One region of the Streptomyces sp. NPDC003284 genome, then DNA from elsewhere that is predicted to be linked to it. Evidence: riboswitches for the same ligand, from Rfam matches in the RefSeq annotation. Region 1 holds a riboswitch; the other holds the start of a gene.
What was found. A riboswitch is a leader RNA that binds a small molecule or an ion and turns the genes downstream of it on or off. The one in region 1 is predicted to bind fluoride.
Positions count from the first base shown of each region.

Region 2: it holds a riboswitch for fluoride, as region 1 does, so the genes downstream of both, ACWDYF_RS32540 (NUDIX hydrolase) here and ettA (energy-dependent translational throttle protein EttA) in region 1, are expected to answer to the same signal.

Region 1 covers NZ_JBSFSI010000001.1:417,287-425,864, forward strand. Annotated here, with positions in the region: gene ACWDYF_RS01850 (SGNH/GDSL hydrolase family protein) at 1-638, shown strand, start outside; gene ACWDYF_RS01855 (TetR/AcrR family transcriptional regulator) at 725-1,345, opposite strand; gene ACWDYF_RS01860 (MBL fold metallo-hydrolase) at 1,483-2,709, shown strand; gene ACWDYF_RS01865 (erythromycin esterase family protein) at 2,772-4,001, opposite strand; gene ACWDYF_RS01870 (TioE family transcriptional regulator) at 4,082-4,852, shown strand; gene ACWDYF_RS01875 (DUF2180 family protein) at 5,003-5,209, opposite strand; fluoride riboswitch at 5,372-5,452, opposite strand; gene ACWDYF_RS01880 (inorganic diphosphatase) at 5,521-6,012, opposite strand; fluoride riboswitch at 6,038-6,104, opposite strand; fluoride riboswitch at 6,217-6,280, shown strand; gene ettA (energy-dependent translational throttle protein EttA) at 6,321-7,988, shown strand; gene ACWDYF_RS01890 (hypothetical protein) at 8,011-8,460, shown strand; gene ACWDYF_RS01895 (MFS transporter) at 8,457-8,578, shown strand, end outside.
Region 2 covers NZ_JBSFSI010000023.1:99,818-108,395, forward strand. Annotated here, with positions in the region: gene ACWDYF_RS32505 (hydrogenase large subunit) at 1-1,319, shown strand, start outside; gene ACWDYF_RS32510 (NADH-quinone oxidoreductase subunit B family protein) at 1,316-2,173, shown strand; gene ACWDYF_RS32515 (proton-conducting transporter transmembrane domain-containing protein) at 2,166-4,235, shown strand; gene ACWDYF_RS32520 (universal stress protein) at 4,288-4,749, shown strand; gene ACWDYF_RS32525 (DUF190 domain-containing protein) at 4,808-5,158, shown strand; gene ACWDYF_RS32530 (DUF211 domain-containing protein) at 5,203-5,487, shown strand; gene ACWDYF_RS32535 (hypothetical protein) at 5,499-6,029, shown strand; fluoride riboswitch at 6,111-6,174, shown strand; gene ACWDYF_RS32540 (NUDIX hydrolase) at 6,205-6,720, shown strand; gene ACWDYF_RS32545 (diacylglycerol/lipid kinase family protein) at 6,745-7,716, shown strand; gene ACWDYF_RS32550 (manganese efflux pump MntP) at 7,751-8,326, opposite strand; gene ACWDYF_RS32555 (MutS-related protein) at 8,290-8,578, opposite strand, start outside.

The sequences.
Region 1 (8,578 bases):
TCGCCGTGCGCGGAAAACTGCTCGACCAGATCGTGGCGGACCAGGTGCCGCGGGCGGCCTCACTCGCCCCCGACCTGATCTCCTTCTGCGCGGGCGGCAACGACATCATCCGGCCCGGCACCGACCCGGACGACGTGGCCGAACGGTTCGAGAAGGCGGTCGCCCGGCTCACCGCGGCGGCCGGCACCGTCCTGGTCACCACCGGCTTCGACACCCGCGGCGTACCCCTGCTCAAACACCTGCGCGGCAAGATCGCCACGTACAACGGGCATGTGCGCGCCGTCGCCGACCGCTACGGCTGCCCCGTGCTCGACCTGTGGTCGCTCAGGACCGTCCAGGACCGGCGGGCCTGGGACCACGACCGGCTGCACCTCTCGCCCGAGGGGCACACCCGCGTCGCGCTGCGCGCCGGACAGGTCCTCGGCGTCGACGTACCGGCCGACCCGGACCAGCCCTGGCCCCCGCTGCCGCCGCGCGGCACGCTGGAGGTCCGCCGCGACGACGTCCACTGGGCCCGCGAGTACCTGGTCCCGTGGATCGGCCGCCGGCTGCGGGGCGAGTCCTCGGGGGACGCCGTGACGGCCAAGGGGACGCTGTCCCCGGACGACATCAGGACGCGGATCGCGTCGGTGGCCTGAGGCAGGCCGACCGGGACCCGCCGCGCGCGGGCCCCGGCCACCGGCCCCCCCGCACCCACCGGAGCCCGGCGGGGCATCGGGCGCGCTCACCGGGCCGCGGCGGTCAACGCCTCCCGGTCCAGGCCCAGTTCGCGGGCCAGGGCGTCGTCGACCCACTCCAGCGCCCGGGTGCGGGACAGCGTGCCCCCGTAGCAGGTCAGCTGTACGGCGAGACCGTCCAGATAGGCCGTCAGCCGCAGGGCCGTACCGGCCGGGTCGGGGCAGTGGAACTCGCCCGCCGCCACCCCCTCGGCCGCGACCGCCGTGAGCGACGCCTTCCAGCGCCGGTCCAGGTCCCGGGTGACCTCCCGCAGCGCGGGTTCGCGCACCGCGGCGGCCCAGCCCTCGATCCACAGCCGCCAGCCCTTGGCGCTGCCCGTCGGCGCGTACCAGCGCACCGCCGCCCGCAGCCTGCGCACCGCCGTCGTACGCCGCCCGAGGAGCGTGCGCAGCCGCGCCAGATCGTCCTCGGCGGCGCGGGCGAACGCGGCGGCCACCAGGTTCTCCTTGGTCGAGAAGTGGTAGAGCACCAGCGCGTTGCTCACCCCGAGGACCGCGGCCACGTCGGCGATCCGCACCGCCGCCACACCGCGCGCCTCGATCTGCCCGATGGCGGCCCGCAGCAACTCCTCGCGCCGCTCCGCCACGCTCAACCGCACTCTCGCCACGCGAGTCACCCTAATGGGTCTTGCCTCTCAGACAAGATCTGTGCCAGGCACCCGGCGGGGACGGCGCGGGGCGGCCCGGGAACGGCGCGGCGGCCCCCTCATAATGGACCACCTGAGCGACCCCACCTGGAGGTAACGTGGCCGGCTTCCGTCCCTCGATTCCCGGGCTGAGCGCCCTGCGGCCCGAGGCCTTCGGCGTGGACCCCGGCGGTGCGCGCATGGCGCGGATCCGCCGCTCCCCGCACTTCAAGGACGGCGTCTTCCAGAACCCGGGAGGCCCGGCGAGCATCCGGCCCTCGGGCTCGATGCTCGACTTCGCCAAGCACTACTTCGACAAGGACGAGCGGGTCCGGCGCTCGCCCCGGGGCAATATCCCGGTGCACGCCACCACCTTCGCCGACCTGGCCCGTCCCGCGGCCAGCGGACTGCGCCTGACCTGGCTCGGGCACTCCAGTGTGCTCGTGGAGATCGACGGGCACCGGGTGCTCTTCGACCCGGTGTGGGGCGAGCGCTGCTCGCCGTTCCCCTTCGCGGGCCCCCGCAGGCTGCACCCGGTGCCCCTGCCGCTGGCCGCGCTCGGCCCGGTCGACGTGGTGGTCATCTCCCACGACCACTACGACCACCTGGACCTGCCCACCATCAAGGCGCTGGCCGCCACGGACACCCTCTTCGCGGTGCCGCTCGGCGTCGGCGCCCACCTCGAACACTGGGGTGTCTCCGCCGACCGGCTGCGCGAACTGGACTGGCACGAGGCCACCAAGGTCGGCGGACTGACCCTGACCGCCACCCCCGCCCGGCACTTCTGCGGCCGCGGCCTGCGCAACACCCAGCACACCCTGTGGGCCTCCTGGGTCGTCGCCGGTGACGAGCACCGCGTCTACCACAGCGGCGACACCGGCTACTTCGACGGCTTCCGGGACATCGGCGCCGACCACGGCCCCTTCGACGCCACGATGATCCAGCTCGGCGCGTACTCCGACTTCTGGCCCGAGGACCAGCCGGACGCCGGGCCGCTGCCGGGCGCCTGGCCGGACATCCACATGAACCCCACCCAGGGCGTGCAGAGCCACCTCGACCTGCAACAGGGCCGGGCCGAGGGCGTCATGCTGCCCATCCACTGGGGGACGTTCAACCTCGCCCTGCACCCCTGGTCGGAACCGGCGGAGTGGGCGCTGGCCGCGGCGGACGCGGTCGGCCAGGCACTGGCCCTGCCCGTCCCGGGCCGGCCCTTCGAACCGGCCGGTGAGCTGCCCGCGCTCCCGTGGTGGCGCGACGTGTCCCGGTCGGCCCGCGCCCGCAGGTGGCCGGCGCCCGAACTGGGCCTGAGCACCGCCCGCGGCCTCGACCTGCTGGCCGAGGACTGAACGAAGACTGACGAGGACTGAGCCACCCGCCGCGCCCGTGCGGCCTCCGCCGCGCCCTGCTGTCAGGTGTGCGCCCGTCCGGCCTCCGGGACGTCCTTCACGAACACGATCCCGTCGGTCCGGGCCAGGTGCGCCGGGTCGAGCGGGGCGTAGCCGTGGTACGGCGACTGCCGGGGGACGGGCGGGATGCCGCTCGCGAGGGCGTCCGCAAGGCCGCGCGCGTCGACGACACGGGGACAGTCGGCTCCCGGGAGGGCGTACAGGATCCCTTCGAGGGTGTCCGGCGGCGGGATGTCCACGCCCCGGTGGCGGAGCGTGCCGAGGGCGGTGGCCAGGAACGCGTACCGCTCGCCCAGGCGGGCGCCCACCAGCGCGCCCGCGCTCCACCACCGCACAGGAGTGCCGTCCATGCGGATGGTGCTCTGCTCCCGCTGGAGATGGCCGTTGTGGGCGTGGACCAGGACCGGGCCGCGTTCGGCGAGGGCCAGCAGGTTGGCCGCCATCATCCGGTCCCGCAGGGCCACCAGCCAGGTCATCCGGGCCGGTGAGGTGTCGGCCGTCCGGGAGTGGTAGCGCAGCAGCCCGGCGGCGGTACGCCCGTACAGGCGCGCCCGTTCCAGCTCCGGTGGCGCGGCCGCCTCCATGAGCAGCGGTGTCTGGGTGTCGAGCAGCGTCACCAGGTCGTCGGCGATCAGCCGGAGCCGCGCGGCCTCGGCCGAGCGCCCCACCGACCGGGCCGGGTCCCGCATCGCGGCCGGTTCGCTCCAGCGGCCGTCGGCGCCGAGCAGCCGGTCCAGCTCCGGCGCGGCGCACGGAAGCAGACCGGCGTCCACCCGGGCGGCGAGAAAGGCGTGCAGCGCGGTCAGGGCGTGCCGGGGGCTCTCGGCGCCGGTCATCTCCAGCGGGCCGTCGATCCCGGCGAAGCGCACCCGCTCGGACAGCGGTCGCCCCTCGTTGAACTCCCGCATCCAGCGCACCAGTTCACGGTTGGGCGCCGACACGTTGAACCACTCGTGACTGAAGCCGCGCTCCATCACCTCGTCCAGGGAGCCCCTGCCCCAGGTGACGTAGTCGTCCACGGCCAGGCCCCGCAGACAGTCGCTCTCGATCGCGATGGTGCGGTACCCCTCTTCCTCGACGAGTTGCCGGAACAGCGCGTCGCGCGGTGCGAGGAGCGCGTCCTCGCCGTGGGTGGGCTCGCCCAGGGCGAGGATCCGGGGCCGGGACGGGAGCAGCCGCAGCACGGCGGCGGCGTCCACGGCATGGGCGGTGTTCCTGATACCGGTAGCCATGCCTTCAACGCTATCGTTGAACCCTCCGTGGAAACTTTTTCCGACCACCCCCTTCAAGAGCCCCGGAAAACGGCAGGATCATGGAGTCCAACCCTCAAAGCACCCGACGGCTCAGGCCGGTCGACCTGGCCCGTGCGCACGGGGTGTCGACCCAGGCGGTCAGGAACTACGAGGAGGCCGGCATCCTCCCGGCCGCCGCCCGCACCGAGCACGGCTACCGCACCTACACCCCGTTGCACGCGCGCGCCCTGCGCACCTTCCTCGCCCTGGTGCCCGGCCACGGCCACCGCACGGCGGCCGCGGTGATGCGGGCGGTCGGGGAGGGCGCGGTGGAGGAGGCACTGCGCCTGATCGACGAGAGCCACGCCCAGCTCCTGGAGGACCGGCTGACCCTCCAGGCGGTCGAACAGGCCCTCCGGGGCCTCAACACACCCGCCGCGCCCGGTTCCGGCCCGGTGCCCGCCTCCGCCCCGCGCGCCGGGGACTCCGGTCCGCGGGCCGGGACCTCGGGCGGCTTCATCGGCCCGCTGGCCGGGCGGCTCGGCATCCGGCCCGCGACCCTGCGCAAGTGGGAGCGCGCCGGACTGGTCCGCCCGCGCCGCGATCCGCGCACCGGCTACCGGGTGTACGACGAGGCCGCCGTGCGCGACGCCCGGCTGGTGCACCAGCTCAGACGCGGCGGCCATCCGCTGGAGCAGATCGCGCCGTTGATCGAACGGGTCCGCGCGGCGGGCGGCCCCGAACCGCTGGAGGCCACCCTGCGCGACTGGCGGGACCGGCTCAGCGACCGCGGGCGCGCCCTGCTGGCCGGGGCCGCCGAACTGGACGCGTATCTGCGCGAGCGCGGCTGACGGACGGAGCGCGCGAGGATGGGGTGAGGGGTGCGCCGGTCAGGACACGGCGCACCCCTCACCTGTGCCCTTCTCGCGACCGGGGCGCGCGGGTGTGCGCCTCGGAGGGACCCGCGCTGAAGGGCGGTCGGGGCAGGTGCCGGGAACCGGTCACCCGCTGCGCTCCGCGGCGAGGCAGGTGCGGCACACCATCCGCCGCGCTGCACGCGGCTTGGTGGCCAGACCGGCCCCGGTCAGGTCGTGCAGCGTCTGCGGAGTGGGCCGCCCGTGACCGCGGCAGATCCCCGCGCCGCACGTACGGCAGACGGCGACGGCGGCCGTCGTGACGTCGAGTTCCTGACAGTCGAAGCAGATCATCGCATCGCTCCGTCCCGGTCGGGGCCGGACGGGCGCGGCGCACCCGGCGGGTGCCCCGGACGCGGGCGGCGCTCCGGGCGGTGCGGGGGAGTGGGTCCGTGAGCGTGCACGGACGACGGCGAAGCGTCCACGTGGGTACCTCCCGAGGGCATGCGGTCCTGACGTCGGTCAGGAACCATCAGCCCGGAGGAGGGCGGTTCGGGCCGGAGAACGGCCCAGGCGGGATCCATCGCCGAGTCCGAGTGAACCGGTCCGGGCGGCGCCGGTCAAGGCCGCCGCCGCCATCGGTGTCCCGGCCCCGCGGCGCGGGTCTAGTCCAGACAGCCCGTGAGACGCGCGTACGCCTGCCGGGCCCGGGTCAGGAACTCCTCGGCGGCCGCGGGGTCTTCGCACTCCTCGACCCGCCAGTGGTGCGCCGGGTCGAGCCGGTGCAGCACGGTGGCGAGGGTGCCCTCGTCCGCATGCCAGGCACGCAGCGCCCGTACGCCGGTGAGGGCCGCGAAGTTGGCGTCGTGCGCCGGTACACACACCAGCTCCGGGCACGGACGGCCGTCCCTGAGCGCGTGCACCAGCGCGACCGGCCGGGCCCGCACGGTCCGGCCCGGCAGCGCCGGTTCCTCCATCAGCAGCAGGACGGCGGTCGGCTCGCCGTCCTCGGTGAGGGTGTCGTCGATCCGGCCGGCGCCGACCGGGTAGCCGGTCACGCGGGTCGAGCCCGCGGCGGCCACGTCGTGCCCGTCCGATCCGTCGTGCGGTGCGAACGGCGATCCGACCGTCGCCGCCACCATGACCATGATCTCCATCGCAGGCTCCTCCCGTGGTACGGCGGTCCACGTAGAGGCCATCAGCACGGCGGTCCGTGCGGTCACGGGCGAGCCCCATCGCCCCGGCACGTTCATTCTCCCCGGCCCGGCCGCCGGATATGCCTGCCTTGTCCACCTGACGTCCGTCGCCACCGGGTGCGGGCGGCTCGGGCTGGCGCGCGGACGCCCGCTGTGGGCACCATGGACGGAGACGGCGATGAGGCTCGCCCTTGACCGCACACCCCGTGCTGATGGCCTCTGTGAACGACGGCCGCCTCCCCGGCGGCCCGGTTACGGAGGCATCGCGGATGTACGCGTACACGATGCGCAACGTGCGGATGGCCCACGGCGACAAGGTCGTCCTGGACGACGTCACCCTCTCGTTCCGGCCCGGCGCCAAGATCGGCGTGGTCGGCCCCAACGGCATGGGCAAGTCCACCCTCCTGCGGATCATGGCGGGACGCGAACAGCCCGCGCGCGGGCAGGCGGCCCCGGCCCCGGACACCCGCGTCGGCATCCTGGAGCAGGAGCCCCGGCTCGACGACACGGCCACCGTCCGGGACAACGTCGAGGAGGGCGTCGCGGGCGTCCGGGACATGCTGCGCCGCTACGAGGAGGTCACCGCGCGCCTCGGCCGGGCCGAAGGACCGGAGGCGCAGGACCTCCTGGACGAACTCGGCGCGCTCCAGGAGGCCCTGGACCACGCGGGCGCCTGGGACATCGACTCCCGCCTGGAGCAGGCCATGGACGCCCTGCGCTGCCCGCCGCCCGGCACCCCGGTCCGCGGACTGTCGGGCGGTGAGCGCCGCCGGGTCGCGCTGTGCCGGCTGCTGCTGTCCCAGCCGGACCTGCTGCTCCTGGACGAGCCGACCAACCACCTGGACGCCGAGTCCGTGGCCTGGCTGGAACAGCACCTGGCCGACTACCCGGGCACGGTCGTCGCGGTCACCCACGACCGGTACTTCCTGGACAACGTCGCCCGCTGGATCCTGGAGATCGACCGCGGCCGCGTCCACCCCTACGAGGGGAACTACTCCACCTACCTGGAGACCAAGGCCGCCCGCCTCCAGGTGGAGGGCCGCAAGGACGCCAAGCGGCAGAAGCGGCTCGCCGAGGAACTGGCCTGGGTGCGCGCGGGCGCCAAGGGCCGGCAGGCCGCCTCCAAGGCACGCGTGCAGCGCTACGAGGAACTGGCGAGCGAGGCCGCGCGCCGCCGCGAACCGGACTTCGAGGAGATCCGGATCCCGCCGGGCCCGCGCCTGGGCAGCCTCGTCCTGGAGGCCGACCACCTCACCAAGGGCCACGGCGACCGGCTGCTGATGGAGGACCTGTCCTTCTCGCTGCCGCGCGGCGGCCTCGTCGGCGTGATCGGCCCCAACGGCGTCGGCAAGACGACGCTCTTCAGGATGATCGTCGGCGAGGAGCGGCCCGACAGCGGCACCCTGCGCCTGGGCGACACGGTCCGCATCTCCTACGCCGACCAGGACCGCGCCGGGCTCGACCCGGCCGCCGGCGTGTGGGAGGCGGTCTCCGGCGGCCAGGAGCACCTGCGCGTCGGCGGTGTGGAACTGCCCTCGCGCGCCTATGTCGCCACCTTCGGCTTCAAGGGCGCCGACCAGCAGAAGCCCGTCGGCCTGATGTCCGGCGGCGAGCGCAACCGGCTCAACCTGGCGCTCACCCTCAAGCAGGGCGGCAACCTGCTGCTGCTGGACGAGCCGACCAACGACCTCGACGTGGAGACCCTGGCCTCGCTGGAGCACGCGCTGCTCGCCTTCCCCGGCTGCGCCGTGATCACCGCGCACGACCGGTGGTTCCTGGACCGCGTCGCCACCCATGTGCTCGCCTGGGAGGGCGGCGCCCACTGGTTCTGGTTCGAGGGCAACTTCGCCGACTACGAGGCCAACAAGCGGCAGCGTCTGGGCGAGGAGGCCGCCCGCCCGCACCCGGTCACCCACCGGCGGCTGGTCCGCGGCTGACGCCCGACAGGAGCACCGCGCCATGACAGACCTCGACCGGGCGGCGGTGGCGGCCCTGCGCACGGCCCGCGTCACCGTCGTCAACGCCGAGTGGCACCTGCGCGAGGAGCAGGCCCTCGGCCGGCTCGCCCGCACCGGCCGCCTGGCCTGCACCCCGCTCTTCCCCGGCCACTTCGTCATCCAGGTCGTCGCGGTCGGCGGACGCCCGCTCGGCCGCGCCCGCCACCACCGCGACGGCCGCCGCGCCCGCTGGGTCGCCGTCCCCGCGGGCACCGCCCACGAGATCGGCGCCTATCGCACCCTGCACGGCGCCGCCCGCGCCCTGGCCCGCCACGCGGGCCTGCGCCGCCGCCGCGTCACCGACGTCCCCTGCGGCCTCCCGCCGGACGGCGGCGCGGACGGCTCCGGCCGGAGCACGGGCCGCGGGCTCGCGCACGGCTCCCCGGAGCCACCGGCGGACCCGAAGCGGTGAGCGGCGCCGGCCGCCGCGGCCCGGCGGGCGGCACCGCGCTGCGCTTCGTGCTGCTCATCGGCGTGGTGAGCCTGTTCTCCGACATGGCCCACGAGGGCGCGCGCGGCATCACCGGCCC
Region 2 (8,578 bases), on a different contig from region 1:
TGCCGCCGGGGCGCCTGTCGTATCCGTCGCTGAGCCCGTGGCTCCCGGCCGCGTTCTGGTACGAGCGGGCCCTGCACGATCTGTTCGGCGTCGTCCCCGAGGGCCATCCGCGGCTCGACCCGCTGCTGCTGCCGCTCCAGGAGCCCGGCCGGACCCCGCTGCCCGGGACCGCGCGCGCCCCGGGCCCGCTCGTGCCCGACGAGGCGGCGCTCCCGCGCGCGGTCATCGGTCCGGGCGTGTTCACCATCCCGCACGGCCCGGTGCGCTCCGGTGTCGTGGAGTCCGTCGAGTACCTGGTGGAGACCCCGGGCGAGGACATCCCGCGGGTCCAGATCCGGGTGTTCCACAAGCACCGCGGCGTCTCCAAACGCTTCGAGGGCCGCACCGTCGAGGACGGCGTGGCGGCCGCCGAGCGCGTCGAGGGCATCGCCTCGGTCGCGCACGCCCTCGCGTTCTGCCACGCCGTCGAGCGGTGCGCCGGTCTCACGGTCCCGTGGGCGGCCCGTCTGGTCCGGGTGCTGTACGCCGAGCTGGAGCGGGTCGCCAACCATCTCGACGTCATGGTCAAACTCACCGACGCGGCCGGACTCGCCGTCGCCACCGCCCGGTTCGCCCTGCACAAGGAGCGCGTCCTGCGGCTGACCGGCCGCCTGTGCGGGAGCCGCTTCGGGCGGGGCACGGTCGTGCCCGGCGGTGTCAGCGGTCTGCCGTGCCTGTCCCCGGCCGCTCTCGACGGCGCGCTCGCCGCGCTGCGGGACGCCGTGCGGGCCGACTGGCGCGCCGCCCTGCACACCCCTTCCTTCCTCGACCGGCTGCGCGGCACCGGCCCGCTGCCGCCGGCCGTCGCCCGCGCGCACGGCGCACTCGGACCGCTCGGCCGGGCCTCGGGAGCGGGACCCGACGTCCGCTACGAACGCCCGTACGACGCCTATCCGTCCCTGGGGCTCGGCGCGCCGCCCGACTTCGCCGAGGGCGACGTCATGGCCCGCACCCTGGTCCGCGGGGCGGAGCTCACCCGGTCCTTCGAGCTGCTGCACCAGACCAGCGGCGAGCTGCGCGCCCTCGACGGCGACGCGGCCCTGCGCGTCCCGGTTCCGGACGCGCCGAGCGGGTTCGCGGTGGGCTCGGCCGAGGCGCCGCAGGGCGAGACGCTGTACCTGTTGCGGCTGCGGGAGGGCCGGATCAGCCGCTGTGTGCCGCGGTCGGCCTCCTTCCACAACCTCGTGCTGTTCCACGAGGTGTTCGCCGGGGACGTCCTGACCGACTTCCCGTTCATCGAGGCGAGCTTCGGTCTCTCGATCGCGGGGGTGGCGCTGTGACGCCCTGGTTCGTGCGCGGGCTGCGGGAGGGGATCGTCACCACGCACTACCCCCGCGGGACCGACCCGTACGAGCGGGACTTCCCCGCCGCCGTGACCGTGCGGCCCGCCGCGCCCCGCGTCACCCGTGCCGAGCTGGGCGGGCTCTGCCCGACCGGTGCGCTGGACGCCGCGCCCGACGGCACGCCCCGGCTGGACCGGGGGCGCTGTGTGCTGTGCCGGCGCTGTGTCCGGGTCCGCCCCGACGTGTTCGCGCCGGCGTCCGGCGCCGCGACGGCCGCCGTCGCGCGGGCGGCGCTCGTGGTGCCCGGGGCCGTGGAGGACGAGGCGGCCGTCGCCGCCCTGCGGGCCCGGCTCGCGGCGCGGACCGCGCGCTTCCGCCGCTCCCTGCACATCCGGCACGTGGACGCCGGTTCCGACGGCAGCGACGAATGGGAGATCGCCGCCCTGGTCAATCCGGTCTACGACATCCACCGGCTGGGCATGTTCCTGACGGCCAGTCCGCGCCACGCCGACGTGCTGATCGTGACCGGGGCGGGCGCCCGGGGCATGGCCGCGCCGCTGCGTCGCACCTACGAGGCGACCGCGCGGCCCGTCGTGGTGATCGCCGCCGGCACCGACGCGTGCAGCGGCGGCATGTGGGCCGGGACCTACGCGACGCACTCGGGCATCGGCGGCCTGCTGGACGTCGACATCTGGGTGCCCGGATCGCCGCCGAGCCCGTTCTCGCTGCTCCAGGCGCTGCTGCTGGCCACCGGCCGGCTCGGCCGCGCGGACCGGGAGCCCCCGGACCGGAAGCCCCCGGACGGCGGGACGGCGGACGGCGGGACGGCGGAGGGAGGCCGGGGTGAGTGAGCTGATCGCGGCCGGTCTGCTGCTGTTCGCCGCGGCCGCCCTCGTCGACGTCCTGCCGGGGCGGCGGGCACCGTACGCCGTGCCGTATCTGCTGGGCGCGGCGGGCAGCGGCTGCCTGGCCGCGGTGGGCGCCGTCGCTCTGGGCCGCCCGGGGCACGCCCCGCGCCTGGACCTCGGCGGCACCCTCGGGTTCGGCGCGGCCGCCCTGCGCGTCGACGCCCTTTCGGGCCTGTTCTGGCTGCTGACCTTCGCCGTCGCCGTCGCCGCCGGTCTCACCGCGGCGGGCTGGGCGTCCGCGCGGCGGCCCGGCCGGGGCCCGGCCGCGTACCACGCCCTGGTGCTCGCCTCCGTGGCCGTGGTGGAGAGCGCGGACAACGTCTTCCTGTTCGTCATGGCCTGGGAGGGCATCACCCTCGGCTTCTATCTGCTGACCGCCGCCGGGCACCGCCGTATCGGTCCGGCCGTGGCGACGTTCGGCTTCGGCAAGGTGTCCGGTGCCGCGCTGCTGCTCGGTCTGCTGACGGGCACCACCCGCACCGGGGACTTCTCCCTGGCCGGGCTCGCCGAACTGCCCGCGGGCGCCGCGCGTTCGGCCACCTGGGCGCTGCTCGTGCTCGCCTTCGCCGTGAAGACCGGGCTGGCTCCCGTGCAGGTGTGGCTGCCGCGCGGTTACGCCGCCGCGCCCGCGGGACTGCGTCCGGTGCTGGCCGGTGTCGCCGTCAACGCGGGCTTCTACGGGCTGTGGCGCACCTTCGCGCTGCTGGGTCCGCCGCCCGCCTGGCTCGCCGTCACCCTGCTCCTGCTGGCCGCGCTGACCGCGTTCCTCGGCATCGCCCACGCGGCCGTGCAGGCCCGGCTGGAGCGGGTCATCGCCTGCTCCAGCATCGAGAACGCGGGCCTGATCTGCACCGGGTACGCCGTCGCGCTCGTCGGCGCGCTCACGGGCAGCGAACGGCTCACCGCCGCCGGGCTGATCGCCGCCACGCTCCAGACGATCGCGCACGCGGTCGCCAAGACACTGCTCTTCGCCGGGGCCGCGGCCCTCGAAGCGGACGCCGGGACCGGCGACCTCGAACGGCTGCGCGGCACCGCGCGCCGCCTGCCGTGGGCGGCCGGCGGGCTCGCCGCCGGTGCCGTCACCCTCGCCGGGCTGCCGCCCACCGCGGGCTTCGTCTCGGAGTGGTTCCTGCTGGAGAGCCTGATGCAGCAGTTCCGGTACTCCGCCTTCCCCTATGGGCTCGCCCTCGCGGTGGCGGGCGCCCTGATCGCGCTGACCGCGGGTTTCGCCTCGGTCACCTTCGTCCGGATCGTCGGCATGGTCGTCCTCGGCCCCCGGGACGACCGTCCGGCCCGCCGCGCCCCGTGCCGGGCGGACCTGGGGGCCGCGGGGCGCGCGGGCGTCCTGCTGCTGGCCCTGGGCGGCCTGGCCGCCGCCGCCCTGACCCCGCTTCAGCTGCGGGTGATCGGCGCGGGTCTGGCACCGCTGGTGCCGCAGGAGGTCAGCGCGGGCGCGCTGGTCTCTCCCTGGGTCGTGCAGCCCGTCTTCGCCGGGTTCTCCAGCCTCTCCCCGAGCTGGCTGTGGGTGGTGATGCCGGTGCTGTGCGCGGGCGTCCTGGTGCTGCTGGTGGCGGCCTCGCGCGGCGGGGCCCTGCGGGTGCGGCGGGTCCCGGCGTGGCGTTCGGCGAGCGGCGGTGTGCACGGCGACGACCGGTACACCCCCTTCGGGTACGCCAACCCGACCCGGCGTGTCCTGGGCGCCGTGCTGCGCACCCGGACCCGCGCCACCCCTGCCGGAGAACCACCGGAACCGGGACCGGCGCGACCGGACCCGGGACCGGAGGGTGCCGGGCCGGTGCGCACGGCGGCGACCGGAGGCACCCTCGACTACGCGTCCGACGTGGTGGAGGTCGTCGAGGTGTATCTGTACCAGCCGTTCTACCGTCCGCTGCGCGCGCTGGTGGCCGCGGCCAAACGCCTCCAGTGCGGCCGCCTGGACGCCTATCTGACCTACATGCTGATCGCCCTGGTCGGCGCCCTGGCGCTTGTGGCGGCCCTGTCATGAGCGGCCCGGCGGCGGCCGTGCCCGCGACCCGTCCTCGTGAAGGAGGAGGCCCATGACCGCGTCACCGTTCCACAGGATCCTCGTCGGCTGGGACGCCTCGCCCGCCGCCCGCGCGGCGCTGGCGGCCGCGGTCGCCCTGGCGGGCGACCGGGGCGGCGTCCTGGTGCGCGCCGTGCTCGTACCGTCCGAGCACACCGAGACCGGCGGTGAGCGCACCCGCGACCTCGGCGCCCAGCGCGCCTGGGCGCAGGAGCGCTTCGACCGGGCGTGGCAGGCGCTGCCGCCCTTCGCCGGGCAGCTCCGCCTGGACTGGGGCACCGGCACGGACATCGCCGCCGACCTCGTCGCGAGCGCCGCCGAGCACGGCTGCGACCTGATCGTCCTGGGCCGCCACGGCGCGGACAGCCATCTGCGGGCCCGGCCGCTGGGCGACGTGGTGCGGCGGGTGACCGAGCGGGCCGCCCTGCCCGTGCTCGTGGTCCCCGCCGCGGCGCCCCCCGAGGACACCGGGTGAGAACGCCCCCGCACCAGGAACCCACGAGCAGTACATCAACCGAACGGAGCAACCGCGCATGAGCAGGCACACCCGCCCCGGACTGAAGGTCACCGTCCTCGTGGGCGAGAACGACACCGTGCACCACAAGCCCCTGGCCACCGAGATCGTGCACCGCGCGCACAAGGCGGGCATCGCCGGGGCCAGCGTCTTCCGCGGTGTCGAGGGCTACGGCGCCCACTCCCGCATCCACACCCAGCGCATCCTGTCCCTGAGCGAGGACCTGCCCATGGCGGTCGTCTTCGCCGACTCCCCGGAGAAGGTACGGGCGTTCTTGCCGGAGCTCGACGGGATCGTCTCCGAAGGGGCGGCCATCCTGGAGGAATGCGAACTGGTCCGCTTCGGCCCGGACGACCGTCCCGGCGCGTAGGCACACCGACAGGACACGCAGGCACTTCGACAAGGACACCGCTCATGCCGATCCGCCGACTGGTCCTCGATGTCGACATGGCCATCAGCGAGCCGAGCCTCACCCATCTGGCGCAGAAGATCGAGAACGTGCCGGGCGTCCAGGCCGTCAACATCTCCGTGACCGAGATCGACGTCGAGACCATCGGGACCGACGTCACCATCGAGGGCGACGACCTGGACCTGCCGGCCATCCAGCGGGCCATCGAGCACGCCGGTGCCGTCGTGCACAGCACCGACGAGGTGGTCGCGGGCGCCTACACACTCGACCGGACCCCCCGCAAGAGATGACCGTCTCCGTCATGAGGGCCGCCGAGACCGTCCGGCTCCCCCTCGTCCTCGGGATCACCGACGGCCTGCTCAACGCCCTCACCCTCGCCTCCGCCTCCCTCACCGGGTCCGGCACACCGGTCAGCTGGAGCCTGGCGGTGCGGGTCGGCTGTGCCGCGCTGGTCACCTCCGCCTTCACCGTCATGGTGGCCGACTACGCCGAACGCCGGGCCCATCTCGCGCACATCACCCGGCAGCTCAGCCTCGGCCACGACCGGAAGATGGCCACCACGCACCTGGGGCGGCTCGCCCTGCTGCGGTCCTGGCGGGCCGCGCTCGTCGCCTGTGCGGCCAGCTTCGCGGGGGCCGCGCTGCCGCTCGCGCTGGGCGCGGTCCTGCCCGGCCCGCCGTGGATCGTCGTGGCCCTCGCCGTCCTCGCCCTGTCCGTCCTCGGCGCCGCACTCGCCCGTCTCCTGACCGCCCGCCCCGTCCTGTGGGCGCTGGCCATGGCGGCGGGCGGCGTCGCGACCACCTGGGTCGGCATCCGGCTGCGCATCGCGTGACCGGCCGGGCCGCGCGCGGGGTCCGCCGGGCCGCGCGGAGGACTTGCGGACGGACCGGGGACGTACGCCACAATGGGAGGGCGTCGCCATGGCGATGGGGCTCGCCACAACCGCAGGACCTCCTGCTGATGGCCTCTACCGGTAACACCCGCACATCATCTGCGAGGAGATCGGCATGAGGATGCCCGACGATGTCCTGCTGCGCTGCTCCGCCGTCGTCTTCCGGGGCGAGTCGGTGCTGCTCGTCCACCGCACCGCGCGGGGCGCGGACGACTGGGTGCTGCCCGGCGGCACCCCCCGCGCGGGCGAGAGCATGGTGGCCTGCGCCCGCCGCGAGACCCGCGAGGAGACCGGCCTCGCGGTGGAACCGGCCCGGGTCGCGTTCGTCCTGGAGGCCGTCGATCCGGACAGCGGGCGGCGGACCGTGGACCTGGTGTTCACCGCGGGCCGCGCGCCCGGCCAGACGCCCGCCTCCCGGGAGGAGGGCATGACGGCCGAGTTCGTGGCGTTCCCCCGGCTGCGCGAGCTCGACATGAAACCGCCGCTGGCGGGCCATCTGCCGGGCCTCTTCCACCGGGGCGGGCGCCGGTACGCGCCCTACCTGGGCAACCTGTGGCGCCCGCAGAACGGCACCCGGGTCACCCGCGCCCTGTCGGCGCTGCCCCTGCTCCCCCCGTTCCGTTCCCGGTGACGCCCGGACGGGGCTGAGCGCGCCATGGCCGCGGAGCGTCGGGGCCGTCCGGCGCCGATGGGGCGCGCGGACCCGTCCCGCGTACGGCCGCTGCCCGGCGGGGCCGGACTGCGGGTGGTGGCCAACCCGGCCGCGACCGGCGCGGAGCGCGCCCTCGCCGAGTTGCGGAGCCTGCTGCCCCGGGCCCGCCCGGTCACCGTCCGCTCCCCCGACGGCCTGCCCGCCGCCCTGGAGGCGGCCGCCCGCTCGGCGGCCGAGGCGGGCGGGGCGCTGGGGGTGGTCGGCGGTGACGGCTCGGTCAACGCGGCGGCCCGCGCCGCGCTGCGCCACGGCCTCCCGCTCGCCGTCTTCCCCGGCGGCGCGCTCGACCACTTCGCCGGTACGGCCGGTCTGCGTTCCGTCTCCGTGGCGGCCGCCGCCGTGCAGGAGGGCCGGGGAGCGGCCGTCGACGTGGCCCTGATCGGCACGCCGGGCGCCCACCGGCCGCCCCGGGTGTTCCTGAACACCTTCGCCCTGGGTGCCTACGCCGATCTGGTCCGCTTGCGGGAACTGGTCCGCCGCCGCTGCGGACGGCGGGCCGCCACGGCGCTGGCGCTGCCCCTGGCCAGCGGCACCGCCCGGCCCTTCACGCTGCGCCTGGACGGCACACCACGCCGCCTCTGGCTCCTCTTCGCGGGAAACGGCGTGTACCGGCAGCACTCCCTGCACGCCCTGCCGACGCGCGAGCGGCTGTCGGACGGCCTGCTCGACGTGCGGCTGCTCGACGCGGACGCCGGGCAGCGGCACGGGCGGCTGGCCGCCCTCCTGGCCGAGGCGGTCGACGCACCGCACGCGCTCGTCCTTCCCGAACAGCACGTCGTGCCCCGGCTGCGGCTGACCGGCCTGCGCGGTCTGACCTACGCCTACGACGGCGAGACGGCCACCGCCCCCGACGCGCTGACCCTGACGGCTGCGCCCGCCGCCCTGCTGCTGTACCGCCCGGTGCCCGCGGAGTGACCGTGGGGCCGGGCGGCGCGGGCCCGGAACCGGGCTATGTCCCGGTCGCCTCGTGCACACCGACACCGATCAGCACGGCGGCGGCGACGGCGGGCGACCAGGCGCCGACGACCCTGGCGGCCACCCCGGTCCCCAGTCTGTTGCCGAGCCAGATCATCGCGTAGCCCCAGAACGTGACGGCCGCGGCGACGCCCCACAGCGGGACCGCCGCCGAGACCGTGGCCCCGAAGCCGTTGGCGACATTGGTGAACGACAGGCCGACGCCGAGCAGCAGGCCCTGGCGCGGGCCGGGGGGCGCGGACACCGGCGGCGCGGTGCGGTGGACGCGGCGGGGCCGTACGTACATCTGGTACAGGTAGAGGAGCGCCACCGACACGAGCACCCCGCACGCAACCAGGCCGGCGGCGGCCGGTGGCACCCGGCGTGAGACGAGGTCTCCCCCGTACGCGCCCAGCAGGACGCTGCCCAGGCCGACCGTGTTGACGAGCGCGTTGATCCGGTGCGGGAACCTGATCCCGGCGACACCGTAGGCGAGGCCCACCCCCCAGTTGTCGAAGTTGGCCGCCAGGCCGATCAGATCGGCCGTGACCGCGGTGCGCAGCCAGTCCATGGGCGTCCCGTTCCGCGCTCGTCGAGGGGTGCCGCGCCCACCGGAGCCGTCGGCCGCTCGCCGAAGACGCGCGCGTACAGATCGGCGCCGTGGGCGGTGGGTTCGGGCGGGCCCTCGACCAGCCGGTGGGTGCGGCGGCCGTCGGGGGTGCGCTCGGCGCGCAGGAACACGGTCCCGGCGCCGTGCGGGCGGTGCGTGTACAGGCCGTGGGACAGCTCGTAGAGGTGGGTGACGCACACCGCCTTCACCCCC